Regions from separate parts of the Streptomyces sp. NBC_00876 genome, predicted to be linked through region 1. Evidence: riboswitches for the same ligand, from Rfam matches in the RefSeq annotation. Region 1 holds a riboswitch; each other region holds the start of a gene.
The links. Region 1 has a riboswitch for thiamine pyrophosphate ahead of OG782_RS27490 (thiamine ABC transporter substrate binding subunit). Riboswitches for the same ligand answer to the same signal wherever they lie in the genome.
Positions count from the first base shown of each region.

Region 2: another riboswitch for thiamine pyrophosphate. It lies ahead of thiO (glycine oxidase ThiO); the one in region 1 lies ahead of OG782_RS27490 (thiamine ABC transporter substrate binding subunit).
Region 3: another riboswitch for thiamine pyrophosphate. It lies ahead of OG782_RS33675 (purine-cytosine permease family protein); the one in region 1 lies ahead of OG782_RS27490 (thiamine ABC transporter substrate binding subunit).
Region 4: another riboswitch for thiamine pyrophosphate. It lies ahead of thiC (phosphomethylpyrimidine synthase ThiC); the one in region 1 lies ahead of OG782_RS27490 (thiamine ABC transporter substrate binding subunit).

Region 1 covers NZ_CP108800.1:6,206,464-6,213,691, reverse strand. The annotation lists gene OG782_RS27495 (ABC transporter permease) at 1-1,325, opposite strand, end outside; gene OG782_RS27490 (thiamine ABC transporter substrate binding subunit) at 1,412-2,515, opposite strand; TPP riboswitch at 2,596-2,712, opposite strand; gene rlmN (23S rRNA (adenine(2503)-C(2))-methyltransferase RlmN) at 2,774-3,880, opposite strand; gene OG782_RS27480 (phosphatidate cytidylyltransferase) at 3,985-5,070, opposite strand; gene frr (ribosome recycling factor) at 5,070-5,627, opposite strand; gene pyrH (UMP kinase) at 5,794-6,570, opposite strand; gene tsf (translation elongation factor Ts) at 6,729-7,228, opposite strand, start outside.
Region 2 covers NZ_CP108800.1:2,139,294-2,146,521, forward strand. The annotation lists gene OG782_RS09380 (hypothetical protein) at 1-335, opposite strand, end outside; gene metF (methylenetetrahydrofolate reductase [NAD(P)H]) at 386-1,303, opposite strand; gene thiE (thiamine phosphate synthase) at 1,455-2,108, opposite strand; gene OG782_RS09395 (Rv2175c family DNA-binding protein) at 2,207-2,572, opposite strand; gene OG782_RS09400 (NAD(P)/FAD-dependent oxidoreductase) at 2,670-3,914, opposite strand; TPP riboswitch at 4,043-4,156, shown strand; gene thiO (glycine oxidase ThiO) at 4,153-5,331, shown strand; gene thiS (sulfur carrier protein ThiS) at 5,328-5,546, shown strand; gene OG782_RS09415 (thiazole synthase) at 5,548-6,342, shown strand; gene pknB (Stk1 family PASTA domain-containing Ser/Thr kinase) at 6,456-7,228, shown strand, end outside.
Region 3 covers NZ_CP108800.1:7,707,032-7,714,259, forward strand. The annotation lists gene OG782_RS33665 (alkyl/aryl-sulfatase) at 1-436, opposite strand, end outside; gene OG782_RS33670 (DUF389 domain-containing protein) at 692-1,711, shown strand; gene OG782_RS33675 (purine-cytosine permease family protein) at 1,782-3,182, opposite strand; TPP riboswitch at 3,173-3,266, opposite strand; gene OG782_RS33680 (formylglycine-generating enzyme family protein) at 3,374-4,339, opposite strand; gene OG782_RS33685 (ROK family transcriptional regulator) at 4,336-5,535, opposite strand; gene OG782_RS33690 (sulfatase-like hydrolase/transferase) at 5,742-7,228, shown strand, end outside; gene OG782_RS33695 (ABC transporter permease) at 7,226-7,228, shown strand, end outside.
Region 4 covers NZ_CP108800.1:4,228,221-4,235,448, reverse strand. The annotation lists gene OG782_RS18615 (LacI family DNA-binding transcriptional regulator) at 1-357, shown strand, start outside; gene OG782_RS18610 (metallophosphoesterase) at 531-1,589, shown strand; gene OG782_RS18605 (hypothetical protein) at 1,771-2,589, shown strand; gene OG782_RS18600 (hypothetical protein) at 2,621-3,712, opposite strand; gene thiC (phosphomethylpyrimidine synthase ThiC) at 3,852-5,645, opposite strand; TPP riboswitch at 5,638-5,771, opposite strand; gene OG782_RS18590 (YibE/F family protein) at 5,842-7,167, shown strand.

The DNA of each region.
Region 1 (7,228 bases):
GCGCCGAGCACCGCGGCGGCCTCGCGCAGCCGCCCGTCCACCGCTCTGAGGACCGGCAGCATGGTCCGTACGACGAAGGGCACCCCGACCAGCGCCTGGGCGAGCGGCACCAGGATCCAGGAGGTCCGCAGGTCGAGCGGCGGTTCGTCGAGGGTGATCAGGAAGCCGAAGCCGACGGTGACGGCGGAGACCCCGAGCGGCAGCATCAGCAGCGCGTCGAAGCCCCGGACCAGCCGACCCGCCTTCCGGGTCAGGGCCGCCGCCGCCAGTGCGCCGACGACCAGTGCGATGGCGGTAGCGACCAGGGCGTACCGCATCGAGTTCCAGATCGCTTCGACCGGCGCGACCAGGAACGTTCCGTTGTTGGCCTCCGCCGATCCGAGGGCGCGGTAGTACGCGAATCCGTGGCCGCCGGACACGTCCAGCGACCGCTCCACGAGAACGGCGAGCGGCAGCAGGATCAGCACCAGCACGGTCAGCAGCACCGCGCCGAGCAGCGCCCACTGTCCCGCACCACGCGGTCTGCGGGCGGTCTGCGCCGGGTCGACCAGCTTCAGCGCCCTCTCCCTGCGGCGCACGGTCCACGCGTGCACGGCGAGGACGGCGCCGACCGCGACGAACTGCACGAGTGTCAGCACGGCGGCCGTGGGCAGGGCGAGCAGCTGCGCGGTCTGCCGGTAGATCTCCACCTCCAGCGTGGAGTAGCCGGGGCCGCCGAGGATCTGCACGACACCGAACGAGGTGAAGGTGAACAGGAAGACCATCAGCGCGGCGGCCGCCACGGCGGGGGCGAGCGCGGGGAGCGTGACCCGGCGCCAGGCGGTGAACCGTCCGGCGCCCAGGACCCGCGCTGCCTCCTCCTGCCGTGGGTCGAGCTGCGACCAGAGTCCGCCGACGGTGCGCACGACAACCGCGTAGTTGAAGAAGACATGGGCCAGCAGGATGGCCCACACGGTGGTGTCGAGCCGTACGCCCCACAGCTCGTCGAGGAAGCCGCCGCGTCCCAGCAGCGCGAGGAACGCGGTACCGACGACGACGGTCGGCAGCACGAACGGCACGGTGACGACGGCCCGGAGCAACTGTTTGCCGGGGAAGTCGAAGCGGGCGAAGACGTACGCGCCCGGCAGCGCGAGCAGCAGGGTCAGCGCGGTCGAGGCGAGGGCCTGCCAGAAGGTGAACCAGAGGACGTCCTGGATCTCGGGCCGGCTCAGCACCTCGCCGAACCGTCCGAACTGCCATACCCCGCCGTCCTTGAGCCCGCGTCCGACGATCGCGATGACGGGGTAGGCGAAGAACAGGGCGAAGAACAGGGCGGGCACGGCCATCAGGCCGAGCCGCACCGCGCCCCCGCGCAGCGACCGGGCGCGCGCGGTTCTCCCGCGCGCGCCCGGTCCGCGTACGGGAGTCTTCGCTACTTCACTACGAGCGAGGACCATGACTGGACCCACTGCTCACGGTTCTTGGCGATCGCGTCCGGGGCGACGGTCGTCGGCCTGTCGGCCGTGGCGCCGAACTTCGTGAAGAGGTCCGGCACCTTCGCGCCCTTGGTGACCGGGCTGACGAACATGTTGAGCGGCATGTCCTCCTGGAACTCCTTGCTGATCAGGAAGTCCAGCAGGGCCTTGCCGCCCGCCTCGTTCTTCGCGCCGTCGAGCAGACCGGCGAACTCGATCTGGCGGAAGCACGTACCGGTGGAGACACCGGTCGGGGCGGCCTTCGGCTGCGGGTCGGCGTACAGCACCTCGACGGGCGGGCTGGAGGCGTAGCTGACGACCAGCGGCCGGTCGGCCTTGGCCTTCCTGCCGCCCGCGGAGCCGGAGAACTCCTCGTTGTACGCCTGCTCCCAGCCGTCGACGACCTTGACGCCGTTGCTCTTCAGCTTCTTCCAGTAGTCCTGGTAGCCGTCCTCGCCGTAGGTGGCGACGGTGCCGAGGAGGAAGCCGAGGCCGGGCGAGGAGGTCGCCGCGTTCTCGGTGACGAGGAGGTTCTTGTACGCCGGCTTCGCCAGGTCGTCGAAGGTCTTCGGCGGCGCGAGCTTCTTGTCGGCGAAGTACTGCTTGTCGTAGTTGACGCAGATGTCGCCGGTGTCGACCGGGGTCACCCGGTGCTTGTCGGCATCCAGCTGCACATCGGCCGCGACCTGGTCGATGCCCTTGGCCGCGTACGGCGTGAACAGGCCGTTGTCGAGGGCGCGCGAGAGCAGGGTGTTGTCGACGCCGAAGAACACGTCACCGCGGGGCGAGCCCTTGGTGAGGATCTCCTGGTTGAGGGCGGCGCCGGCGTCCCCGCTCTTCAGCACCTTGACGGTGTAGCCGGTCTGACGGGTGAACTCCTTCAGTACGGCCTTGGAGGCGTTGAAGGAGTCGTGGCTGACGAGGGTGACGGTCTTGGAGCCGGAGCTCCCGGTGGGTCCGGAACCGGACGCCGAGTCGTCGGAACTTCCGCAGCCGGCGAGGGCGGTCACGCCGAGTGCGGCGGCGACGGCCGTCACCGCGATCTTCTTGGTGGTGCTCATGTGATTCCTCCTGGAGTGACCAGGAAGAGACGCGGCCCTGCCCGCGCCGGTGGAAACCGGAAGCGGGCAGGGCGCAACAGCTTGAGTAAGGTCCGAACTTCCTACCCGGAATGACCCGGGCGAGGTTCAGAGGGTCTGCGGCCAACCTGTCCTTGGTGCCGCACTCTCAGCGCTGTGGCGCTCCCCTGTCGGAATATGAAGTTGATTTCGAGCTGTGAAGTTGTCTTCCGAGCCCAGGCTACACGGCCCTTTTCGGCCTCAGCGCTCGGATGCCGCCAGCTGTCCGCAGGCCCCGTCGATCTCCTGGCCGCGGGTGTCCCGGACGGTCACCGGCACCCCGTGGGCGGCGATCGCCTCGACGAACGCCTTCTCGTCCTCGGGCCGCGAGGCGGTCCACTTCGAGCCGGGCGTCGGGTTCAGCGGGATCAGGTTGACGTGCACGCGCTTGCCCTTGAGGAGCCGGCCGAGCCGGTCGCCGCGCCAGGCCTGGTCGTTGATGTCGCGGATCAGCGCGTACTCGATGGAGATGCGGCGGCCGGACTTCTCCGCGTACTCCCACGCGGCGTCCAGGACCTCGCCCACCTTCCAGCGGGTGTTGACGGGTACGAGGGTGTCGCGCAGCTCGTCGTCCGGGGCGTGCAGCGAGACCGCGAGCCGGCATTTGAAGCCCTCGTCGGCGAACCGCAGCATGGCGGGCACGAGGCCGACGGTGGAGACCGTGATCCCGCGCTGCGACAGCCCGAGGCCGTCGGGCTCGGGGTCGGTCAGCCGGCGGATGGCGCCGACCACCCGGTTGTAGTTGGCGAGCGGTTCGCCCATGCCCATGAAGACGATGTTGGAGAGCCGGGCCGGACCGCCCGGGACCTCGCCGTCGCGCAGCGCCCGCATGCCGTCCACGATCTGGTGGACGATCTCCGCGGTGGACAGGTTGCGGTCGAGACCGGCCTGCCCGGTGGCGCAGAACGGGCAGTTCATTCCGCAGCCCGCCTGCGAGGAGATGCACATCGTGACGCGCTCGGGGTAGCGCATCAGGACGGACTCGACGAGCGTCCCGTCGTGCAGCTTCCACAGCGTCTTGCGGGTGGTGTCGTCGTCGCAGCTGATGTGGCGGACCACGGACATCAGGTCCGGGAACATCGCCTCGGCGAGCTTGTCCCGCGATCCGGCCGGAATGTTGGTCCACTGGGCCGGGTCGGGCGCGTACCGCGCGAAGTAGTGCTGCGAGAGCTGCTGGGCGCGGAACGGCTTCTCGCCGACCGCGGCCACGGCTTCCCTGCGCTCGGCGGGCGTGAGGTCGGCGAGGTGCCGCGGGGGCTTCTTGGCTCCGCGGGGCGCGACAAACTGGAGTTCTCCGGGCTTAGGCATGGTTCTTCCAGTGTCGCAGACAGAACAGTGAGGGCCCGCCGCCCTGTGGACAACGGACCCTCACTCGTAAAAACGCAGGTCAGACGGGGTGACCCAAGAGCTTCTCAGCCGGAGCCGACGAAGATCACCATCAGCAGCCAGACCACCGGCGCGGTCGGCAGCAGGGAGTCCAGCCGGTCCATGATCCCGCCGTGCCCCGGCAGCAGCGTGCCCATGTCCTTGATCCCGAGGTCCCGCTTGATCATGGACTCGCCCAGGTCACCGAGGGTGGCGCTGGCCGCGACCGCCAGGCCGAGCAGCAGACCCTGCCACCAGGAACCGTCGTCGATCAGGAACTGCATGCACAGCGCGCCGGCCACCATCGCGAAGGCCACGGCTCCGAACAGGCCCTCGCGGGTCTTCCCGGGGCTGATGCGCGGTGCGAGCTTGTGCTTGCCGAACCGCCAGCCGACGGCGTACGCACCCGTGTCACTGACCACGGTCAGCAGCAGGAAGGTCAGAACCCGCTGCGGCCCGTCGTCGGCGGTCAGGAGCATGGCGACGAAGGTCGCCAGGAACGGCACGTAGAACGCGGCGAAGACTCCGGCCGTGACGTCCTTGAGGTAGCCCTCCGGCGGCTCGGTCATCCGCCAGACGAGCACCGCGAGGGCGGTCAGCGCCATGGCGATCCACGCGCCCTCGGCGCCGCGCGCGTAGCCGGCCACGACCATGGCGGCGCCACCGATCGCGAGCGGCACGAGCGGTGCCTTGATGCCCTTGCGCTCCTCCAGCCGGGAGGTGAGCTCCCAGAGGCCCACGACGACGGCGACGACGACCACGCCGACGAAGACGGCCTTGACGATGAAGAGCGAGGCGGCGACAACGGCCCCGAGTCCCAGGCCGACCCCTATGGCGGCTCCCAGATCACGGCCCGCACGCTTCTTCTGCGGGGGTGGCGGCGCGGTCGGCATGGGCTCCTGCGGCTTCTCTTCGCGGAACAGGGGGCCGCCGCTCAGGCGTGCGGCTCCCTGGTCCCGGTCATCACGGTCGTCAGCGTCTCTACCTGCGTCGGGAACGTCCGGCACGATGGGCATGGGCCGAGTCTGCTGGGCTTCATGCATATCGTATGCAGGACCCGCCGGAACGGCCCGCATCTCGGGCACGGCCCGGTGGCCGGTGGCCTGCGGGGCGCCCCAGGAGGAGTCGTTCATCAGACTTCGAGCAGCTCGGCTTCCTTGTGCTTCAGCAGCTCGTCCACCTGCGCGACGTACTTCGCGGTGGTGTCGTCGAGCTCCTTCTCGGCGCGACGCACCTCGTCCTCGCCGGACTCCTTGTCCTTGACCAGCTTGTCCAGCGTCTCCTTGGCCTTGCGGCGCACGGCGCGGATCGAGATCTTGGAGTCCTCGGCCTTCGTCTTCGCGACCTTGATGTAGTCGCGGCGACGCTCTTCGGTGAGGTCGGGGAAGGTCACCCGGATGATATTGCCGTCATTGCTCGGGTTGACGCCGAGGTCCGAGTCACGGATGGCCTGCTCGATGTTGCGCAGCGCGGTCTTGTCGAACGGCGTCACGACGGCCATACGGGGCTCGGGCACCGAGAACGAGGCCAGCTGGTTGATCGGGGTCAGCGCGCCGTAGTAGTCGGCGACGATCTTGTTGAACATCGCCGGGTGCGCGCGGCCGGTACGGATCGCGGCGAAGTCCTCTTTCGCGACGACGACGGCCTTCTCCATCTTCTCCTCGGCCTCGAGGAGGGTTTCTTCGATCACCACGTGCTCCTGCGTGTCTTGAGTGGGCCCGGCATGCTCGGGCCCGGCGGATCCTGCGTCGCGTCCTCACCTGCACGGTGTCCGACCGGCAGGCCGTTGTCCATCGTCCGGGGCCGTCCCGCAGCCCCGGGATTGCACCGGGACTCCCGGTGCGATCCCCCGGTTGTCAGGCCCGGGTGCCCTGGTCACTCACGAGCGTGCCGATCTTCTCACCCTTGACCGCGCGGGCGATATTGCCCGCGGTGGTCAGCTCGAAGACGAGGATCGGCAGCTGGTTGTCACGGCAGAGCGTGATGGCGGTGGCGTCGGCGACCTTGAGATCGCGGGCGAGCACCTCGCTGTACTCCAGGGCGTCGAACTTCACCGCTCCGGGGTTGGTCTTCGGGTCGGAGTCGTAGACCCCGTCCACGCCGTTCTTGCCCATCAGCAGCGCCTCGGCGTCGATCTCGAGGGCGCGCTGTGCGGCAGTGGTGTCGGTGGAGAAGTACGGCATGCCCATGCCGGCGCCGAAGATCACGACGCGGCCCTTCTCCAGGTGCCGTACGGCGCGCAGCGGGATGTACGGCTCCGCGACCTGACCCATGGTGATGGCCGTCTGGACGCGGGAGTCGATGCCCTCCTTCTCCAGGAAGTCCTGGAGCGCGAGGCAGTTCATGACGGTGCCGAGCATGCCCATGTAGTCGGACCGGGCCCGGTCCATGCCGCGCTGCTGGAGCTCGGCGCCGCGGAAGAAGTTGCCGCCGCCGATGACGATCGCGATTTCCGCGCCGTCCCGGACGACAGCGGCGATCTCGCGGGCGATGGCGTGCACGACGTCGGGGTCGACACCGAGACCCCCGCCGCCGGCGAACGCCTCTCCGGACAGCTTCAGCATGAAGCGTCCGGGCACCTTGCCGTCGTCGCGCTTGTGGTCACCTGTTGCGGCGTCCGCGCCCTTGTTCATGGAGATTCTCCTCGTGCACATACGAAGAAGGCCATTGCCTGTGGGTCTGGTGTCCCTCAGCGGCAATGGCCTCCTCGTCAGATCTGCGGTCGTACGGCGGTGTGCGGCCGTCGACTGCACCAGACCCTATCGGGGTCCACCGTTTTTCGCGGACGGACTCAGATGCCGACCTTGATGCGCGTGAAGCGCTTCAGGGTGACACCGGCCTCGTCCAGGACCTTCTGGACGGACTTCTTGTTGTCCAGCGCATACGGCTGGCCAAGGAGGGTGGCCTCCTTGAAGAAGCCGTTGACGCGACCCTCGACGATCTTCGGGAGCGCGGCCTCGGGCTTGCCCTCGGCGCGCGTGGTCTCCTCGGCGACGCGGCGCTCGGCCTCGACGATCTCGGCCGGGACGTCCTCGCGGGACAGGTACTTCGGCGCGAAGGCGGCGATGTGCTGGGCAAGACCCTTCGCCAGCTCGGCGTCGGCCTTGTCCAGCTCGACCAGGACACCGATCTGCGGCGGCAGGTCGGGCATGGTGCGGTGCATGTACACGGAGACGTAGGCGCCGTTGAACTGCGCGAAGCGGTCCAGGACGATCTTCTCGCCGAGATTGGCGTTGGCCTCGTCCACGAACGCCTGGACGGTCTTGCCGGGCTCGATCTCGGAGGCGAGAA
Region 2 (7,228 bases), 4.1 Mb from region 1:
TCGTACTCCATCTCCACGTCCGAGACCTGGAGTTGGGGCTCACGGTCGCCACCGCCACGGCGGCGCCGGCTCTCGCCGGGGCTCCCCCCTATGGCCCAGCCGGTCGAGAAGCCGCGCCGGAACGAAAGCGTCACGTACGTCTGACCGGTCGCGAAGGCGACCGCGCCTATGGCGATGACGAACACGGACGGCATCAGGACACCGATGACCACACCGACGAAACCGGTGAAGGCGAGCAGGCGCCAGCGCAGGCGTGCCTTGTACTGCAGCAGCACCTCACCGAGCAGCCACAGCGCAACGATGCCGAACGCGATGTAGAGGACCGTCCAGCCCATGCCCGCCCCCTTCTACGGCCACCGCCCCGGATCGTGGCGGGTACGGCCGGTCACGACTGCTTGTGCAGTCCGAGATTCTCGTAGATTTCGAGCGTCGCCGTCGAGTTGTTCAACGTGATGAAGTGCAGTCCGGGCACACCTTCGGAAAGCAGCTTCGCGCAGAACTGCGTTGCGAAGTCGATGCCAATGGAGCGTACAGCGGCGGGATCGTCCTTGGCGGCGAGGATGCGTTCTTTCAGGGAAGCGGGCACCGTCGCGTTGCTGAGCTGGGCGAATCTCTCCAATTGCCGGACGCTCGTCAGGGGCATCACCTCGGGGATGATCGGGGTTTCACAACCCGCAGCGACCACCCGGTCACGCATACGCAGATAATCCTCGGGGGCGAAGAACATCTGCGTGATCGCATAGTCCGCACCGGCACGGCACTTGTCCACGAAATGCCGGATGTCGGTGTCCCAGTCGGACGAGCGCGGATGCCGCTCGGGAAATGCCGCGACGCCCACGCAGAAATCGCCGGATTCCTTGATCAGCCGGACCAGGTCCGCCGCGTACCGCACGCCCTGGGGGTGCTCGACCCAGGGGCCCATCGGGTCGCCCGGCGGGTCTCCGCGCACGGCGAGGATGTTCCGGATTCCGGCGTCCGCGTACTGGCCGACCATATTGCGCAGCTCGGCGACGGAGTGGTTGACCGCCGTCAGGTGGGCGACCGGGGTGAGGGTGGATTCGGCGGCGATGTCCTGGGTCGCCTTCACCGTCCCGGCCCGGGTGGAACCACCGGCTCCGTAGGTCACGGAGACGAAGCTCGGCCGGACCGCCTCGACCCTGCGCAGCGCGTTCCAGAGGTTCCGCTCGCCCTTTTCGGTCTTGGGCGCCCAGAACTCGAACGAGTACGAGGTCTTGCCGGTCGCGAGCATCTCACGCACGGTGCGCGCGTGATCTGTCCTGGTGGAGGGTGTGCCAAGGGCCATACCGGCAGGTTAACCAGGGCAGGGCGGCCACCCAACCGAACCGGTGCGATTTGCCCGAATTGACCGTTACTTTGTCCACGCTTCGGACACTCCTGTCCCAAACACGCCAGTCCCGGGCGCCGGGGCCGCCGGGGACTGCGGGCCCTCAGCGTCACGCGCCGGCGCGCTCCCGGATCCTTCGTGCCAGCTCGGCGGCGGCTCCACCCGGATCGGCCGCCTCGGTGACCGCGCGCACGACGACGACCCGGCGCGCTCCGGCGTCCAGTACCTCGTCGAGGTTGCCGGCGTCGATCCCGCCGATGGCGAACCACGGGCGCGCGGGGGCCAGCGAGGCGGCGTACCGGACGAGGTCCAGACCGGGGGCGTACCGGCCGGGCTTGGTCGGGGTGGGCCAGCAGGGGCCGGTGCAGAAGTAGTCCACGCCGGGCTCGGCGACGGCCGCGTCGACCTCGGACCTTGCGTGTGTGGAACGGCCGACGACCACGTCGGGCCCGATGACCGCGCGGGCCGCCGGGACCGGCAGGTCGCCCTGGCCCAGGTGCAGCACATCGGATGCGATGGCATGGGCGACGTCGGCCCGGTCGTTGACCGCGAGGAGCTTGCCGTGGCGCTTGCAGGCGTCGGCGAGGACCGCGAGGTGCTCGAGCTCCTCGGCGGCCTCCATGCCCTTGTCGCGCAGCTGGACGATGTCCACGCCGGCGGCGAGCACCGCGTCGAGGAACTCGGGCAGATCGCCCTGGCGCCTGCGGGCGTCCGTGCACAGATAGAGCCGGGCGTCGGACAGCAGCTCGCGAGGCGTGGACATGATGAGGTTCCCCCGGGGAATACGATGAGCGGTTCGGTCGAGCGGCGGTGGACGCGGGCCGCGTCGTGCACGGCCCGCGTCCTCCGTAAGGCTGTCGGTCAGACGGCGAGCGCCTGGGCGCGGCGCTTCACCTCCGTGCCGCGATTCTCACTCAGCGCCTGCGCGGGCGTGCCCGGCAGGGTCGGGTCGGGAGTGAAGAGCCATTCCAGCATCTCCGCGTCGGAGTAGCCGTCGTCCCTCAGGAGTGTCAGGGTCCCCGAAAGACCCTTGACCACCTTGTTGCCGTCGATGAAGGCAGCAGGCACCTGGAGTGCCCGGTTCTCACCACGGCGTACGGCGATGAGCTGGCCCTCCTTGACCAGCTGCCGCACACGCGTCACCTCGACATCGAACAATTCGGCGATGTCAGGCAGGTGGAGCCAGGAAGGGACGAGAGCATCGATCTTTGCGTCAATCTCGGTCACGGGACAAGCCTGCCATCCCGGACCGACAGCCGATACCCGGACTCCGCCCTTCAGGGTCTCGCGGGCCGCGCCGAAGAGGCCCCGGTCCCGGATTCCGCTACGGCCGGGTCGCCGACTTCAGCGCTACGGACGGGTCGCCGGCCCGCTCCGGATCGATCCGCGCCCCCGACTCGATGAGCTTGCGCCCCTGCGCCAGGTCGCGCGGCCGGCCCACGGCGAGGACCGCGACCAGGACGTCACCCCGCAGCCAGCACACCGACCAGGCGGGAGAGTCCGGGTCGCCGCGCCACAGCAGGGTGTCCGCACCGCCGTGATGCCCCGCGTACTGCACGAACCGGCCGAACTGCTCGGACCAGAAGTAGGGCACGGGGTCGTAGGCCGGCGGCTCCGCACCGTCCGGGCCGGCCGCCCCCGCGATATGGGCGGCGGCGGTGCGCGGTCCCTGGAGTGCGTTGTCCCAGTGATGGATGAGCAGGCGTGTCCCGTAGCGCGCGGAGGGGAACGAGGCGCAGTCGCCGACGGCGTACACATCGGGCAGCGAGGTGCGCAGCGCCTCGTCTGCGGTGACCGACCCGTCGGACCCGAGCGCGACGCCCGATCCGGCCAGCCAGCCGGTGGCGGGCCGCGCCCCGATGCCGACGACGACCGCGTCGGCCGCGAGCGTGCGGCCGTCCGCCAGGACCACCGCGCCGGGCTCGACGCGGTCCACCCGGGCTCCGGTGAGGAGTTCGGCGCCGCTCTGCGCGTACCAGGCGGCCATCGGGGCCGCGACCTCTGCGGGCAGGGCTCCGGCGAGGGGCCGTTCGGCCGCCTCGACGACGGTGACCGCGCACCCCGCCTCACGGGCCGCGGTGGCGAACTCGGCGCCGATCCAGCCCGCGCCGATCACCACGACGGCGTGCCGTGCCTCGATGACGGGCCGCAGCCGGGCCGCGTCGTCCAGGGTGCGCAGCAGATGGACGCCGGGCACGCCCTCGGAGCCGGGCAGCACGACGGGTTCGGCGCCGGTGGCGATGACCAGGACGTCGTAGGGAACGGGGCCCGCCGACGTGTCCAGTTCGTGCGCCCCGGCGCGCACGCCGGTGACTTCGCAGCCCAGTCGAAGTGTGATGTCCAGGGCCTCGAAGTCGATGTCGAAGGCCGACTCCTCGGCCTTGCCGAGGAGCACCGCCTTGGACAGCGGGGGGCGGTCGTAGGGCTGATGGGGTTCGGCGCCGATCAGCGTGACGGTGCCGGTGAAGCCCTGCTCCCGCAGGGCCACCGCGGTCTGCACCCCCGCCATGCCCGCGCCCACGACGACGACCCGGCGCCCCGGCTGCTCTGTCCGCTGCTGCTCGCTCACCCGTACACCTTAATCATCTGACGAACCGTCAGGAAGAGGGCCGGCCCACCGCGCTCCCGCCGCCGCCCCCCGGCCGCGGCGACGGCTCCCTCCCCCGGTCCGGCGGGCGGGGTCTAGGGTGGCCCCCGTAAGAAACTCGCGGGAGCCCGGACGTACCGGGCTGAGAGGGAGGCTGGACGGCCTCCGACCGTACGAACCTGATCCGGGTCATGCCGGCGAAGGGAGGGGCTGGACGCCCATGCGCATCCACCGCACGAACGGGTCGGACGTCCTCGTCATCGGGGGCGGCGTCATCGGCCTCGTGACCGCCTGGCGGGCGGCTCGGCGCGGCCTGTCCACCGCGGTCGCCGATCCCGGACCGGGCGGCGGAGCCGCCCAGGTCGCGGCCGGAATGCTGGCCGCCGTCACCGAGCTCCACTACGGCGAAGAGACGCTGCTGGGTCTCAACGTCGCCTCCGCCGAGCGCTATCCGTCGTTCACGGCCGAGCTGGAGGCCGCGAGCGGACAGGACATCGGTTATCGCGCCTGCGGCACCCTGGCCGTCGCGCTGGATGCCGACGACCGGGCCCATCTGCGGGAACTGCACGAACTGCAGCGGCGTTCCGGGCTGGAGTCGGAATGGCTCACCGGCCGTGAGTGCCGCCGGCTGGAGCCGATGCTCGCGCCGGGCGTACGCGGTGGACTCCGGGTCGACGGCGACCACCAGGTCGACCCGCGCCGGCTGGCCGCCGCGCTGCTGACCGCGTGCGAGCGGGCCGGGGTCGTCTTCCACCGCCACCGGGCCGAGCGGCTCTCCGTGGTGCGCGACCGGGCCACCGGCGCCGTGCTGGACGACGGCAGGGAGGTGACCGCCGATCAGGTCGTGCTCGCCGCCGGCAGCCTCAGCGGGCGGCTCGCCGGGGTGCCGGACCACGTCCTGCCGCCCGTCCGACCGGTCAAGGGCCAGGTGCTGCGGCTGACCGTACCCACCGCGTACGCCCCCTTCCTCTCCCGCACCGTGCGCGCGGTGGTCCGGGGCAGCCATGTCTATCTCGTACCGCGCGAGAACGGCGAGCTGGTCATCGGCGCCACCAGCGAGGAGATGGGCTGGGACACCACCGTCACGGCGGGCGGTGTGTACGAGCTGCTGCGCGACGCGCACGAGCTGGTGCCCGGTATCACCGAGCTGCCGCTCACCGAGACCCGCGCCGGTCTGCGCCCCGCCTCCCCCGACAACGCCCCGCTGCTCGGCCGCACCGCCCTGCCCGGCCTCCACCTCGCCACCGGCCACCACCGCAACGGGGTGCTGCTCACTCCCGTCACCGGTGACGCCATGGCGCAGTTGCTGGCCGACGGCGAGCTGCCCGAGGTGGCCCGCCCCTTCTCCCCCGGCCGGTTCTCACCGGCCGCCCCCGCACGTCAGGAGCAGCCCGCATGACCGAGCCCCCCGCCCTCTCCGTGTCCGTGAACGGCGAGGCGGTCTCCGTCGTCGCGGGCACCACCCTGGACGCCCTCGTCGCGACGCTGACCGGGGCGCCGTCGGGTGTCGCCGCCGCCCTGAACGAGACCGTGGTGCCGCGCGGCCAATGGTCCGCCGCCGCACTCACCGACGGCGACCGGGTCGAGGTCCTGACCGCGGTCCAGGGAGGCTGACGTGTCCGACGACGTCTTCACCCTCGGGGACACCTCCTTCGGCTCCCGGCTGATCATGGGGACGGGCGGGGCACCCAGCCTGGAGGTGCTGGAACGCTCCCTGACCGCCTCCGGCACCGAGCTGACCACGGTCGCGATGCGGCGCCTCGACCCGACCGTGCAGGGCTCCGTGCTCTCCGTGCTGGAGCGCCTGTCCATCCGCGTCCTGCCGAACACCGCGGGCTGCTTCACGGCGGGCGAGGCCGTGCTCACGGCCCGCCTTGCGCGCGAGGCGCTCGGTACGGACTGGGTCAAGCTGGAGGTCGTGGCCGACGAGCGCACCCTGCTGCCCGACCCGGTCGAGCTGCTGGACGCCGCGGAGACGCTGGTGGACGACGGCTTCACGGTCCTGCCGTACACCAACGACGACCCTGTGCTGGCCCGGAAGCTGGAGGACGTGGGGTGTGCGGCGATCATGCCGCTCGGCTCGCCCATCGGCTCGGGTCTGGGCATCCGCAATCCGCACAACTTCCAGCTGATCGTCGAGCAGGCGCGGGTCCCGGTGATCCTGGACGCGGGCGCCGGGACGGCGTCGGACGCGTCGCTCGCCATGGAGCTGGGGTGCGCCGCGGTGATGCTGGCATCGGCGGTGACGCGGGCGCAGGAGCCCGAACTGATGGCCGCCGCGATGCGCCATGCGGTCCGGGGCGGGCGGCTCGCTCACCGCGCGGGCCGGATCCCCCGCCGCCACTTCGCCGAGGCGTCCTCGCCGGTGACGGGGCGGGCGGCACTGGATCCGGAGCGCCCGGCCTTCTGAGCCCGGAGCACCGCGGCAGCGGATCGCATGTCCCTGTCACGGCTCGGCTGCAGTACGGCCCCGGGTTCGCCCGGAGCGTCGGCGGTGTCCGTGGCGGCTCGTAGACTCGCATGGTGGATACGACCCTCCAGGACCCTCTCGTCGGGCAGCTGCTCGACGGCCGCTACCGCGTCGATGCCCGCATCGCCGTGGGCGGCATGGCCACGGTCTACCGGGCCATGGACACCCGGCTCGACCGGGTGCTCGCCCTCAAGGTGATGCACCCGGCGCTCGCGACCGACGCCACGTTCGTCGAGCGCTTCATCCGTGAGGCCAAGTCGGTGGCGCTGCTCGCGCACCCCAATGTGGTCGCCGTCTTCGACCAGGGAGCCCAGGGGCAGTACGTCTACCTGGCGATGGAGTACGTCGCGGGGTGCACGCTGCGCGACGTGCTGAGCGAGCGCGGCGCACTGCAGCCACGGGCCGCGCTGGACATCCTGGAGCCGGTGCTCGCCGCGCTCGGCGCCGCGCACCGGGCGGGTTTCGTGCATCGCGACATGAAGCCGGAGAACGTGCTGATCGGCGACGACGGGCGGGTCAAGGTCGCCGACTTCGGCCTGGTCCGGGCTGTGGGATCGGTCACGAACACCACGGGGACCATCCTGGGCACCGTCTCGTATCTCGCGCCCGAGCAGATCGAGCACGGGACGGCGGACACCCGCGCGGACGTGTACGCCTGCGGTGTCGTGCTGTACGAGATGCTCACGGGCGCCAAGCCGCGCGACGGGGACTCCCCCGCCCAGGTCATCTACCAGCACCTCAACGAGGACGTCCCGGCCCCCTCGGCCGTCGTCCCGGGGCTCGCGGTCGAGCTCGACGACCTGGTCGCGAGCGCCACCGCCCGTAA
Region 3 (7,228 bases), 1.5 Mb from region 1:
GCTCACCCCGGTGGCTGCGGTAGAGGGCAAGGCCCGCGGCCGCCGTCTCGGCGGAGATGAGGGGATCGATCACGAGGATGCCTCGCTCGCCCTCGACGACCGTCATGTTGGACAGGTCGAATCCGCGGATCTGGTAGATGCCCTCCACTACCTCGAACAGCCCGTGGTCGGCGACCAGCCGGCTCTGGCGCCACAGGCTCGGGTTGGCCGTGGGCGGGCAGTCCTGTGCGAGGAAGCCGTAGGCCTCGAGGTCCCACACCACGCGCCCGTCGGCCGTGCTGATCTCGCTGTTCTGCGCGGTGCCCATGAATCCGCGGCGGGCGTCGTCCATGTCCCGGGTGTCGTCGAAGGGATATCGGCGCACGATCTCATCGTTGGCACGGCTGACAGCAGGCTGAGCAGACTTGGACTGCGTTTTCCCGGTGTTCCCGGCCATGGTGCGCTCCCTCGCGGCAATGCGGCAGCTCGGCGGCTCGGCAGCTGCCTGTACGCCACCCTTGCCGCGGCGTCACTCGGCTGCCATCGGGACTAGTCCGAACGGATCATGCGGCTGCCGAGCCGGTGCCGTGGAACGCACTGAGTGGGAGGCTCCCGCGAGCCCGTGGAACGCTCGGGTCATACACGCAGATGGGTGTATGTCTGCATATGATCAAGTTTCGGATTGAGCATCTCGCCGGAGGGGACACCGGACATGCCGTCAGTCGACGCGGTCGCCGTTCAACGCATGACGGATGCGCTCTTCATCGAGCGTTCGCTGCGCAGCCCGAGTTCGACAAGGTTCTGGGGGCTCCTCGTGCTGGCCGCCGTCATCGCGAGCGCCGGCGTGGTGGGCGATTCGACGGCGACCGTCATCGGCGCGATGATCGTCGCGCCGCTGATGACTCCCATCCTCGGCAGTGCACTGGCCCTGGTTCTCGCCGACAGGTCACAGGTCGTCAGGTGTGCGCTGCTCGTCCTGGGAGGTGCGCTGGCGGTCGTGGCGATCGGCATGCTGCTCGGCTGGATCGTCTCCCCGCCGGACGCCTTCGCCTCGAACAGTCAGGTGTCCTCCAGGATCAGCCCGCGCCTCATCGACCTGCTCGCCGCCCTGGCGACGGGAACCGTCGGCGCGTTCGCCCTCGTACGGGCGGACATCTCCGACACCCTGCCGGGCGTGGCGATCGCCATCTCACTGGTACCGCCGCTCGCGGTGACAGGACTCCTCATCACGGCCGGCCGCTACCACGACGCGAGCGAGTCCGCCCTGCTGTTCGCGACCAACGTCGCTGCCATCGTGGCGACCGGCACGGTCGTCTTCCTCGTCTACGGGATCCGGACGGCGGCCCAGCAATCGGGGCTGCGAGTGGGGCGGTTCCACGGGTGGACGCTGGTCGCCGTGGCGACCGTCGTCCTCCTGATCGCGGTGCCCCTGACGACCGGCACGGTGACCGTCGCGCGCGACCGGTCGCTCGCCGCCGAGGCCCGACCCGTCGCCGAGAAGTGGGCCGCGACCGGGAAGTGGCAGATCGCCTCGGTCGATGCACGCAACGGCATCATCGTGATCGGTGTGCTGGGACTCCCGCCGCAGCCCGCACCCACGGCGCTGCGGGCCGCTCTGGACCGCAACGGGATGGCCGACGCGGATCTCGAACTCCACCTCGTGGGCGGGCGGACGCACTGGTGCCCCGCCGACACGGACACGTGCACGGTGCGGGACGCGGAGCGCAGCTGACGTCATCCACGCGGATGCCCGGCGAATCCGGCTTCACCCTGCGCAAGACGTACGAGACGGGCGTCGTCGCTCAGCTGCGGCGGCGCAGCCGCAGCGGGGCGTACACCGCCAGGCCGGCGAGGAACGCCACGCCGTAGGCGAGGTCCGCCCCGTGCAGCGCCTTCGCCACCGGGCCCACGTACAGGCTGGTGTTCATGAACGGCACCGCTGCGGCGAAGGCGGCGGCGAAGGCGGTGACCGCCGGCCACCACGGCTGGGTGCGCAGGCTCTCGGCGGCCAGATCGACGGGGGCGCCGCCCCGGGCGCGCGCCCGGACGGTCCAGTCGACGGCCACGATCGCGACGAAGCCGGGGATCCAGTAGCCGACGAGAAGCAGCACGTTCTGGAAGCGTGCCGTGGTGTCGGCCGCGTGCATCCACAGCACGAGCGGAAAACCGAGGGCGGCGGCGAGCGCGGCGGCCGCGGGGCGGGGCAGGCGGACCCCCATGGTCTGCAGCGCCAGCGATCCGCTGTAGTCGTTCATGGCGTTGCTGCACAGCGCGGCGAGCGCCACGGCGAGCAGCCCGAACGAACCGAGGGCGCCCCCGCCCAGGAGGGTGTCGATGCCGCGCGCCGTCTGGTCGGTGAAGACGGACGCGCCCCACAGGCCGAGGGCCTGGACCGCGACGAAGGAGACGCTGATGCCGAGCAGCGTGCACCAGAACATCCGCGGACGCGACGTGGTGTGCGGCAGATAGCGGCTGAAGTCGCTGGCGTACGGTGCCCAGGACAGCGCCAGGCTCAGCGCGATGGTGCAGGTCAGAACGAAGGCGCCCGCCCGGTCGGCGCCGTGCACGGAGCCGGTGGTGGCGGGGTGGACGCCGTTGAGAAGCTTGGTGGAGAGCACGGCGAAGGCGGCGGCCAGGGCGAACGTCATCACGGTCTGGAGCCGGTGGATCACCTCGTAGCCCAGCACGCCGAGCGCGCCCTGGGCGGCCATCATGACCAGCACCCCCAGCCAGAAGGGCCAGCCGCACAGCTGGGCCAGCGCGTCCCCGCCGAACAGCCCGATCAGCGCGTCCCAGGCGATGGACGACAGCCACTGGAGCGTGCCGGGCAGTACGACTCCGCGGCCGAACGCCAGCCGGGCGAGCGGGAGTTGCCCGGCGCCGGTCCGGCTGCCCCAGGTGCCCAGATACGCGGTGGGCACAGCGCCCATGAGTGTGCCGAGCACGACGGCGGTGAGCGCCGTGGCGAAGTCCAGGCCCAGCGCGATGCCGACGGTGCCGGTGAAGACCCCGGTCATGGTCAGGTTGGGGGCGAACCAGACGGTGAACAGCCGGCCGGGCCCGCCGTAGCGGCGGTCCTCGGGTACGGGGGCTATCCCGTGCGCCTCGATGCGCAGATCGCCGGGGGCGGTGGGCATGCGCCCGTCGAAAGCGGGTCGCGGGCCGAGCGGAGCGCGCTCGCTTCGGGCATACGGCAATGACATGAAGACATCCCTCCGCCAGTGCTAACTGGTTCAGGTTCGACGGGTGTGTTCTCAGCCCCTGGCGGGGCACCCCGTGTCCGGTGCGGCGGTCAGGATAGCCGGACCCGTGCGGACGCCCCGGCAGTGGGGTCGCCGGGGCGTCGGGCCGACGGAGATCCGTCCGTTCCGGGTGAACCCGGCGGGAGCGCAGGTCAGAGGGTGAGCGCGCAGCGGAATCCGCCGTGCCCGGTCGTGCTGTCCGGGGTGTTGGAGGTGCGGGCGGCCACCCGGTAGCGGTTGCAGTAGGAGCGGTGGCACAGGTACGAGCCACCGCGCAGCACCCGGCTCCCGCCGTCCGGGGGGCCGACGGGATCGATACGGGTCTCCGGGCGGTCGGCCGTGTGCCAGTCGGCGCTGAACCGGTCGGCGCACCACTCCCAGACGTTGCCCGACGCGTTGTACAGGCCGAAGCCGTTGGGGGCGTAGGCCTTCACGGGAGCGGTGCCCGCGAAGCCGTCCTCGAGCGTGTTGCGTACGGGGAAGTCGCCCTGCCAGATGTTGCAGCGGTGCCGCCCGTTCGGCGTCAGCTCCTCGCCCCATGGGAAGCGGGCCCCGACGAGTCCGCCGCGAGCCGCCTTCTCCCATTCCGCCTCGGTCGGCAGCCGCTTGCCGGCCCAGAGGGCGTAGGCCGTCGCGTCGTGCCACGACATGTGGACCACGGGGTGGTCGCGGCGGTCGCCGATCGAGGTGCCCGGCCCTTCGGGGGCGCGCCAGTGCGCTCCGGTGACCGCACGCCACCAGGGGGCGCCGGGCACGGTGCCGGGCAGCACGGCGTGCCGGGCCTCCTGCGGGACGAAGGAGCCGAAGACGTAGGACCAGCCGATGAGTTCGGCCTCGGTGCGGTAGCCGGTGGCCTTGACGAAGACGGCGAAGCGGGCGTTGGTGACAGCGGCGGCGTCGATGTGGAACGGGGCGACGGTCACCTCACGTACCGGCCCCTCGCCATCGGCCGGGAACGCGTCCTCGTCCTCGCCCCCCATCAGGAACGGCCCGCCGGGCACCGCCACCATGCCGCGCAGCAGTTCGGCGGGACGGTGCACGGGTACGGCGAAGTCCGCCGGGGGAGTGGCAGCGGCAGGCGCGGTGCTCTCGCGGGCCGGCCCGCAACAGGCGTTCACCGCGAGGTGCCCCCGTCCAGCAGCTCCGCCAGGTCCTGGCCGGTGGTGCGCAGCAGCAGCGCCACCCCGCCGAGCGCGGCGGCCTCGCCGCCGAGGGCGGAGCCGCGTACTTCGATGGTGCGGGGAGCGGACGGCAGGGAGAGGGCGGCGAGCTGCTCCCGGATGGGGGTGAGGACGAGGTCGTCCAGGGCCGCCGGCTCCCCGTAGACGACGATGCACTCGGGGTCGACCTGCGCCGCGAGGGCGGCGAGCACCCGCCCGGCGACGACGGCCGCGGTCCGCACGACGTCGGCCGTGTCCGGCTGGCCCTCGGCGGCGAGCCCGATCAGCTCGGCGGCGTCCCGTGCCGTGACCCCGCGCTCGGCGCACGCGGCGAGCAGGGCGGGGACGGAGATGAGGCCCTCCAGACAGCCGCGGCCCCCGCAGTGGCAGGGTTTGCCCTCGGGGTCACAGCTGGTGTGGCCGATCTCGCCGGCCGCGCCGTGGGCGCCGCGCACCAGTGCGCCATTGACGACGAGTCCGCCACCGACCCCTTCCGACCAGCGCAGATAGACGGCGTTGTCGAACCCGCGGGCGGCGCCCCAGGTCACCTCGGCGAGTGCGGCGAGCCGGGAGTTGTTGTCGGTGAGCACGGGGGCGTCGAAGTGCCGGCCCAGCTCGTCGGCGACGTGCCCGGCGAACGGCGTCATGGTGCGCGGGTCGCCGGAGGCCGGGTTCTGCACGAAGCCGGGGAGTCCGAGGCCGATGCCCGCGACCGGGGCCAGGCTGATGTTCTCGCGCCGCACCAGTTCCTCGACGGCCAGGATCGCCTGCGCGGCACGCTCGGCGGCCCCGCTGTCCGCCGGGACGGGGGCGCTGAACCGGCCGACGATCTCATGGGCGCAGTTGGCCACGACCACATGGATCCGGTGGCGCTGGAGATCGATGCCGATCAGCTCCGCCCCGCGGGAGTTGAGCGAGATCTCCAGGGCCGGCCGGCCGCGTCCGCGCGGCAGCCCGGGGTCGGGGGCCGGCTGCTCGACGACGGCCTTGCGCTCCAGCAGATCGGACACGATCGCGAACAGGGTGGTACGGGAGAGACCGACCCGCGCCTTGAGCTCGCCCCGGCTCAGCGCGCCCGACCTGCGCAGCTCGCCGAGTACGGCGGCTTCATTGGCTCTGCGCAGGCGCTGGAGGGCATCGGTGCGTTCCGTCATGGACGCATGGTCGATCGGTCAAGGGCTTTCTGTCAATGGCTCGGATGAATTCACACAATGTTTATTCCCGAGGGTTGACGTAAAAAAGTCGGCGTCCCTACAGTTCCGGTCAGTTGCCTGCACCGGCCCCTGCGGAAGCACCGCCGGACCGGGCTTCGGCCGGCATTCCGGCACCCCAGTGAGCGACCACCGAAAGGGCGGCCCGAGTGGCTCCGCGCAACGTCCTGTTCCTGATGACCGACCAGCACCGGGTCGACACCCTGGGCTGTTACGGCAACCCGCTCGTCGACACCCCGGCCCTGGACGCCCTGGCGGCCGAAGGAACCCGCTTCGACCGCTTCTACACCCCGACCGCGATCTGCACCCCGGCCCGCGCGTCACTGGCCACCGGTCTGCACCCCTTCCGCCACGGCATGCTGAACAACCCCGAGCGCAACGGGGGGAGCAAGGACGAGCTCTCCGACGAAGACCCCATGCTCTGGAGCCGGTTGATGGACCAGGGCTACTCGGTGGGCCATGTCGGCAAGTGGCACATCGGCCGCGAGCGCGGCCCCGAGTTCTACGGACTGGACGGCGAGCACCTGCCCGGCGCCCTCAACCCCGTACACCACCCCTCGTACGAGAAGTGGCTGGAGGACAACGGCTTCCCGCCCTTCTCGGTACGCGAACCCGTCTTCGGCACCGCCGCCAACGGCACCGGCCGCGGCCACCTCATCGCGGGCCGGCTCCAGCAGCCCGCCGAAGCCACCATCGAGGCCTTCCTCACCGACCGCACACTCGGCCTGCTGGACCGCTACGCCGCCCAGTGGAAGGCGGACGGCACGCCGTTCATGCTGTCCTGCCACTGGTACGGCCCGCACCTGCCCTACCTGATCCCGGACAGCTACTACGACCTGTACGACCCCGACGACGTACCCCTGCCCGCCTCGATGGCCGAGACCTTCGCCGGGAAGCCCGAGGTGCAGCGCCAGTACAGCGCGTACTGGTCGTCGGACGACTTCGACGCCGCGGCCTGGCGCAAGCTCATCGCCGTCTACTGGGGCTACGTCACGATGATCGACCACCAGGCCGGCCGGCTGATCGAGGCGCTCAAGGGCCACGGCCTGTGGGACGACACGGCGGTCTTCTTCACCGCCGACCACGGCGAGTTCACCGGCGCGCACCGGCTCAACGACAAGGGCCCGGCGATGTACGAGGACATCTACCACATCCCCGGCATCGCCCGGATCCCCGGCGCCCCCGCCCAGGTCAGCGACGACTTCGCCAGCCTCATCGACCTCAATCCGACCATTCTAGAACTGGCCGGAGCGCCCGTTCCCGAGCTGTGCGACGGCACCAGCCTGCTGCCCCTGCTGTACGGGGCCGGCGCGGGGGACACCCGCGACGAGATCGTCGCCGAGTTCCACGGCCACCACTTCCCGTACTCCCAGCGCATGCTCCGCGACCGGCGCCACAAGCTCGTGCACAACCCGGAGAGCGTGCACGAGCTGTACGACCTGGAGAGCGACCCGCACGAACTGCACAACGTGTACGAGGCGCCCGCCTACGCCGGGGTCCGGCGCGATCTCACCGTCCGGCTCTACCGCGAACTGCTGCGCCGCGGCGACCCGGCCTACACCTGGATGAGCTACATGGCCGACATCGGCGGCGACCGGGCGGCGGACGTCGACGGAGTCGCGGAGGAAGTGGCATG
Region 4 (7,228 bases), 2.0 Mb from region 1:
CTGCTCGCCCGGCCGGACCGCCCCGACGCCGTCTACGGGCTCTTCGACCCCAACGGCACCGATCTGCTGGCGGCCGCCCGCCGGTACGGCCTGCGCGTCCCCGAGGACCTGCTGCTCGTCTGCTGCAGCGAGTCCACCGTCTACGCGACGACCGAGCCCCCCATCACCACGCTCTCCCTCAAGCCGCGCAGAATCGGCACAGCGGTCGTCCAGTTGCTCATCGACGCCATCGAAGGCGTCGACCAGAACGGCCCGGTGGAGCAGGTGATACCGACGGAACTCATCGTCCGGACGTCCTCGCAACGCCGTCCGCCGCGCACCACGGTCAGCGCACCGCGCTCCCCGGCAGGGGATTGATCGGCCCAATTGGGACCAATCGACCCATGAACCTGGCATGCGTACGGATTCACCACCCCTGGTGCGTCACAGAGCACGATCCGCATTCCTATGATGGGCGCACGACACCGCGGACGACCCCGACCAGCAGGGCCCGTCAGGTGTACGGCGGCGCGACGGTGGTGGAGGGGTCGATGACACAGGGGGCCGGTCAGGAACCCGTGGTGCGGACGGCGACGTTGCGCGACTTCCGCGTACCGCCCTATGCGCAGTCCCCTGCGCCGCCCGCCGCACCACACCCGGGAAACGCCTTCCCGGGAGGTGAGCCGCCGGAGGGGTACACCCCGACGGCACGCGATCTTCCCGTGATCACCCTCGACGACACCGTCCCGGTACAGGCCGTGGCCGAACCGCGGCCCGCCCAGGACCCGGGTCTCGGGCCGCTGTACGTCGTGGGCGATGTGCACGGCTACCTGGACGAGCTCGTCGCGGCCCTCGCCGAACAGGGCCTCATCGACGCCGAGGGCAACTGGTCCGCGGGCAACGCGCGGCTCTGGTTCCTCGGCGACTTCACCGACCGGGGACCCGACGGCATCGGTGTCATCGACCTCGTGATGCGGCTGTCCGCCGAGGCCGCGGCCGCCGGCGGCTACTGCAAGGCCCTGATGGGCAACCACGAACTGCTGCTCATCGGCGCCAAGCGGTTCGGCGACACCCCGGTGAACTCCGGCGCCGGCACCGCCACCTTCCAGGCGGCCTGGCTCCTCAACGGCGGCCAGAAGACCGACATGGAGCGCCTCCAGGACGTCCACCTCCAGTGGATGTCCCGGCTCGACGCGGTCGTCGAGGAGGACGAGCACCTCCTGATGCACTCGGACACGACGGCCTACCTCGACTACGGCTCCACCATCGAGGACGTCAACGACACGGTGCACGCCATTCTCACGCGTAACGACGCCGACGAGTGCTGGGACCTGTTCCGCAAGCTCACCAAGCGGTTCGCCTTCCGTGACGAGTCGGGTCCGCAGGCCGTCCAGGAGTTGATGGCCGCCTACGGCGGGCGCCGCGTCGTCCATGGTCACAGCCCCATCCCGTACCTCCTCGGAGAGGTCGGGTCCGAGGACGGCGAGGACAGTGCCGGACCCCTGGTCGACGGCCCCCACGTGTACGCGGACGGGCTCGCCATCGCCATGGACGGCGGGGTGACCATGGCCGGAAAGCTACTGGTCGTCCAACTTCCACTGCATGACTGACGCTCTTCGGGGAAGACGCATCCTGACCTGACCACGCCGAACGCTGGGCCTATTTCCGGAAACCCCCTGTCACCCCGTGCCGTGGGCGCTCTACCATCGGCGTATCAGTAGCAGGCTCTCCTCCGTTTCCGCCCAACTGCCCGGTTCTGCCTGGCACACAGGCCCTACGGAGCATCGGGGGATGCACATGAACAGCGCTCCGCACCTGCTGACCGAGGACCGGCCCGAGTACGAGCGGATCCTCGACGACGCACTGCGTCACGCCCATGAACGACCGGATCTGGCCGCCATCGGTGAACGGCTCAACTCCGTCCAGCTGCGCACCATGGCCATGGCGGCCATTTCCCTGATCACAGCCGCGGCCGCCGCCGAGTACGAGCACTATGTGAAGGCCCGCGACGACCTGCGGGCCACCGGCCCGGACCGGGAAACGGTCCAGGGCCCCGGCCCGGACGATCCGAGCCGGCCGGGCGCAGGGATAGGCGCCGTCGTCACCGTCCTGGCGCCGGTACTGGCAGGTACCGCGGCGGTCATCTTCCTGTTGTTCGGCTACGTCCTGAAGATGCTCGACCCGCCGCCGGCGTTCGCGAGAACCATGGTCGGCGCGGGTTGGTTCTTCACGGCGGTCACCGCGGCCGCCATGCTGGTCGCCGCCGCCGGTCTGCTCGTCGCCGCCCTGCGCAACGGCTCGACGTCACTGACGGCCGAGGAGTTCGGCGAGGAGCTGCCGCAGGACGTGGCACAGGCCCGGGACGCCTGGCGGCACGCACTGCTGGAACGGGGCATCCTGCCCTTCCTCCGGGACGCGCTCGCCGACCCCGGCGCCGGTCCCGCCGCACGGACCCCGTACCGCCCGGCACGCCGCATCCCGAAGATCGGCTACAGCAGCCCGGACTTCACCGGCCCGGACGACGGCCCGGCAGCCGCACCCCGTCCGAGCTTCACCAGCCCGGACTTCTCCAGCCCCGACTTCGGCGGTCCGGAACACGAACTGGACTGACCGGGGCCACCGCCCCGGCCCCCGGCCGCCGTCATGTGTTCCGTACGATCCGCGCCACCGCTCTCTCGACCGGCGCACGCCCGTACGCACGGACCAGCGCTAGGTGGAAGAGAGACGGCGCGACCGGGGCCCAGTGGTCGATGCGGCCGGCACTCAGCACATACGTGATCACGGCCGCGGGACGGAAGGGCACATAGTCGATTGTCTGGGCCTCCCACCGGTCCGCGACCCCTCTGCTCATCCGCGCCCGCAGCTCGTCGCGGGTCAGGTCCTTCAGCCGGGCGTGGAAGTGGACACCCCACTGGTGTCTGCCGACGTCCAGCACAAAGGCGAGCAGTTCGAGCGTGTACTCACCGGGCTCGAGGGACAGCTCCTCGCGCATCCCTCGCCGGGCCACCGCGTAGAGGTCGGGGGCGCCCCCGCCGGCCGAGTCCATACGGCCGGCCAGCCCCTCGTTGACAGAGGAGTTCCAGGCGCCCGGCGCCATCCGGACCCGGTCACTGCGCCGGCTGACGACCAGCAGACCGTCGGCGGTCACCACGGCGACGTTGACGCCGAAGCTGCACTGCAGGAACGCGGGCGCACGCAGCGGATCGTCCGGATCGAGATAGCGGGAGCGGGGGGTGGTCCCGTCGTCCAGCCGGCGGTCGAGCTGCTGAGCCGCGAGAAAGGTGTAGTAGTCCGTCGGGCGCAGCCGCAGACGGACCTCGGGCCGCTCGTCGAGAGCGGCCCGCGAGATGCCGAACGATTCGACGGCGTACCGAGGCCCGTTCCACGGCGGTGTGCGGCCCTCCTCGCGGGCCCTCGCACTCTCCTCCTCGATCTCGGTGCGCCAGCGGGCCATCTCCTCGGGCAGCTCGATCTCCTCGTCGAGCACCTCGATGCGAACGGCATCGGCGGATATGGAGGCCTCGCCGTCCCCTTCGACGATCAGCGCCGGGGTGTGCAGGGGGCCCAGCGAGAAGGTCGTCCACGCGGGACCGGAATCCGCCTGCGGCTCGCCCCGGAATGCCGTACCGGACAAGCGGGTACGCAGCCCGGCCCAGCCTCTCCGTAAGGGCTGCGCGACCAGCAACCCCAGTACCGCGCCGACGGCTCCACTGACCAGTTCGTTCCCACTCATGCCCGCAGGGTAAGGAAAATGATCACGCCGCACGCGATCTTGCCTCTTCCGATACGCCATTGCGCACTATGTGCACCGGCCCCGAAAGGCCCCGGCAGTCACTGCCGAGGCCCCGGAGGCCGGTCGCCCCCGCGCGGTTTCAGTCCGCCAGCGGCAGGTACACGCGGTTCCCGCTCGCCGCGAACTCCTTGGACTTCTCCAGCATCCCCGCCTCGATCTCCTCGTCCGAGGCAGCGGAGGCCAGGTCGGGGGCGAACTGCTCCGTGATGCTTCTGCTGATCTTCATCGAGCAGAACTTCGGACCGCACATCGAGCAGAAGTGCGCCGTCTTGGCCGGCTCGGCCGGCAGCGTCTCGTCGTGGAACTCCCTTGCCGTGTCCGGATCGAGAGCCAGATTGAACTGGTCCTCCCAGCGGAACTCGAACCGGGCGTCCGACAGCGCGTCGTCCCACTCCTGCGCTCCCGGATGCCCCTTGGCGAGATCCGCGGCATGGGCCGCGATCCTGTACGTGATGACTCCGGTCTTCACGTCGTCCCGGTTGGGCAGGCCGAGGTGCTCCTTCGGCGTCACGTAACAGAGCATCGCCGTCCCCCACCAGGCGATCATCGCGGCGCCGATGCCCGAGGTGATGTGGTCGTAGGCCGGAGCCACATCGGTCGTCAGCGGGCCGAGCGTGTAGAACGGCGCCTCCTCGCAGATCTCCTGCTGGAGGTCGATGTTCTCCTTGATCTTGTGCATCGGGACGTGGCCCGGGCCCTCGATCATCGTCTGCACCCCGAACCGCTTGGCGACCGTGTTCAGTTCGCCGAGCGTGCGCAGTTCGGCGAACTGGGCCTCGTCGTTGGCGTCCGCGATCGACCCGGGCCGCAGCCCGTCTCCCAGCGAGTACGTCACGTCGTACGAGGCGAGGATCTCGCAGAGCTCCTCGAAGTTCTCGTACAGGAAGGACTCCTTGTGGTGCGCGAGGCACCACGCCGCCATGATCGAGCCGCCCCGGGAGACGATGCCGGTCTTGCGGCGGGCCGTCAGCGGTACATAGGGCAGGCGCACGCCGGCGTGGACCGTCATGTAGTCGACGCCCTGCTCGGCCTGCTCGATGACGGTGTCCTTGTACATCTCCCAGGTCAGTTCCTCCGCCCTGCCGTCGACCTTCTCGAGGGCCTGGTAGAGCGGCACGGTGCCGATCGGCACGGGGGAGTTGCGCAGAACCCACTCACGGGTGGTGTGGATGTTGCGGCCGGTGGACAGATCCATAACGGTGTCGGCGCCCCACTTGGTCGCCCAGGTCATCTTGTCCACCTCCTCCTCGATGGAGGACGAGACCGCGGAGTTGCCGATGTTGGCGTTCACCTTGACCAGGAACTTCTTACCGATGATCATCGGCTCGATCTCCGGGTGGTTGACGTTGGCCGGCAGTACCGCCCTGCCGGCGGCGATCTCCTCGCGCACCACCTCGGGCCCGACGTTCTCCCGGAGCGCGACGTACTCCATCTCCGGGGTGATCTCGCCCCGGCGGGCGTACGCGAGCTGCGTGACGGGCCGGCCGTCCCTGCTGCGCCGCGGCCGGCGCGGACGGCCGGGAAAGACCGCGTCCAGATTGCGCAGCCCGCCGCGCGGCGAGGTGTGCTTGAGCCCGTCGTCCTCGGGACGGGAGGCGCGTCCCGCGTACTCCTCGGTGTCACCGCGGGCGGTGATCCAGTTCTCCCGCAGAGGTGCGAGCCCGCGGCGGACGTCGGTCTCGACGGCGGGGTCGCTGTACGGCCCGGACGTGTCGTACAGCGTCACGTCCTTGCCGTTGGTGAGGTGCACCTGACGGACCGGCACCCGGATGTCCGGGCGCGAGCCCTGGAGGTATCCCTTGTGCCAGCCGATGGACTTCCCGGCCTCGTCGCTCTGGTTGGAGGCAGGCGTGCGTGCGTCCGATGTGGTCATGAGACCTACTCCCTACGCCGGCATTACCCGGTAACAGGTTCGGCGGTCGGCGCAGCGTGTCCCGTACAGATGTACGGAGATCAGCGCCCTCTCAGCCCGGTGCTCCGAGCTCCCGCGTGTGCAAAGGTGCCACCACGCTAGCGCCCTCGCCGTGCGGCTGAACAGAGGGCCCTTGTCTTCTTGCGAAGATCGGCCGGTGACGTCCACTCATCTCAGCCCCGGACCGCCGGACCATCAGCACGGCCACACACACAGCCATGGCCCCGCCGCACCCGTCTCCACCCGTCTGCGCAAGGTGATCGCCGCCGTACTGATCCCGTTCGCGGCCGCGGTCGTCGTCGGCCTCATGGTGCTCTGGCCCGGTGGTGCGCCTGCGCACGAACGCACCGGTGTCGGATTCGACCGGCAGACCCAGCAGGGCAGGGTGATGAGCGTCGGCAAGGTCGACTGCAAGGACGTGAACGCCTCCCAGATGCCCGTTGGCGGCGAGACCTCACCGCCCACGGGTGACGGCGGGAGCGAGCTCTGCAAGAGGGCCACCGTCGAGGTCACGAGCGGGCAGGACGAAGGACGCAGATTCATCGAGGTGGTCCACCCGGGCGCACCCCGGCAACTACGGGAGGGACAGGAGGTGGTCCTCGCGTACGCCCCCGACGCGCCCCACGACCTCCAGTACTCCGTGACCGATGTGAACCGGAAGTTCCCGCTGGTCCTCCTGGCCGGGATCTTCGCGCTGGTGGTGGTCGCCGTGGGCAGAATGCGCGGGGTGATGGCCCTGGTGGCACTCGCCCTGTCGTTCGCCGTCCTGACCCTGTTCATCCTTCCGGCCATACTTCAGGGCTCGAACCCGCTGGTCGTGGCGGTCGTCGGAGCCGGCGCGATCATGCTGATCGCGCTCTACATCTGTCACGGGCTGACCGCCCGCACCTCGGTCGCCGTCATCGGCACCCTGATCTCACTGCTGCTGATCGGGCTGCTCGGCTCCCTCTTCATCGGCTGGGCGAGTCTGACCGGGAACACCGACGACAGCACCGGCCTCATCCACGGCCTGTATCCGCACATCGACATGAGCGGTCTGCTGCTGGCCGGCGTCATCATCGGTTCCCTGGGGGTGCTCGACGATGTGACGGTCACCCAGACATCGGCGGTCTGGGAACTGCATCAGGCTGACCCGACGATGAGTGCGAAGCAGCTCTACCGGGCAGGGATCAGAATCGGCCGTGATCACATCGCCTCTGTGGTCAACACCCTGGTGCTCGCCTATGCGGGCGCCGCGCTTCCGCTGCTGCTGCTGTTCTCGATCGCGCAGAGCAGCGTGGGGACGGTGACCAACAGCGAACTGGTGGCGGAGGAGATCGTGCGCACTCTGATCGGCTCGATCGGGCTGGTCGCCTCGGTGCCGGTGACCACGGCGCTGGCGGCGCTGGTCGTCTCCGCGGACCGCACAGGGCTCGGCGCGGAAGCCGGAGCTTCGGCACCCGTACGGAACGGCAGAGGACGCCGCCGGCGGACGAAGGTCTGAACGTCCGGTCACGGAGAGCGATTCACCCGTTCGGCAGGTGTGCTGTTCGACCGGCATACCT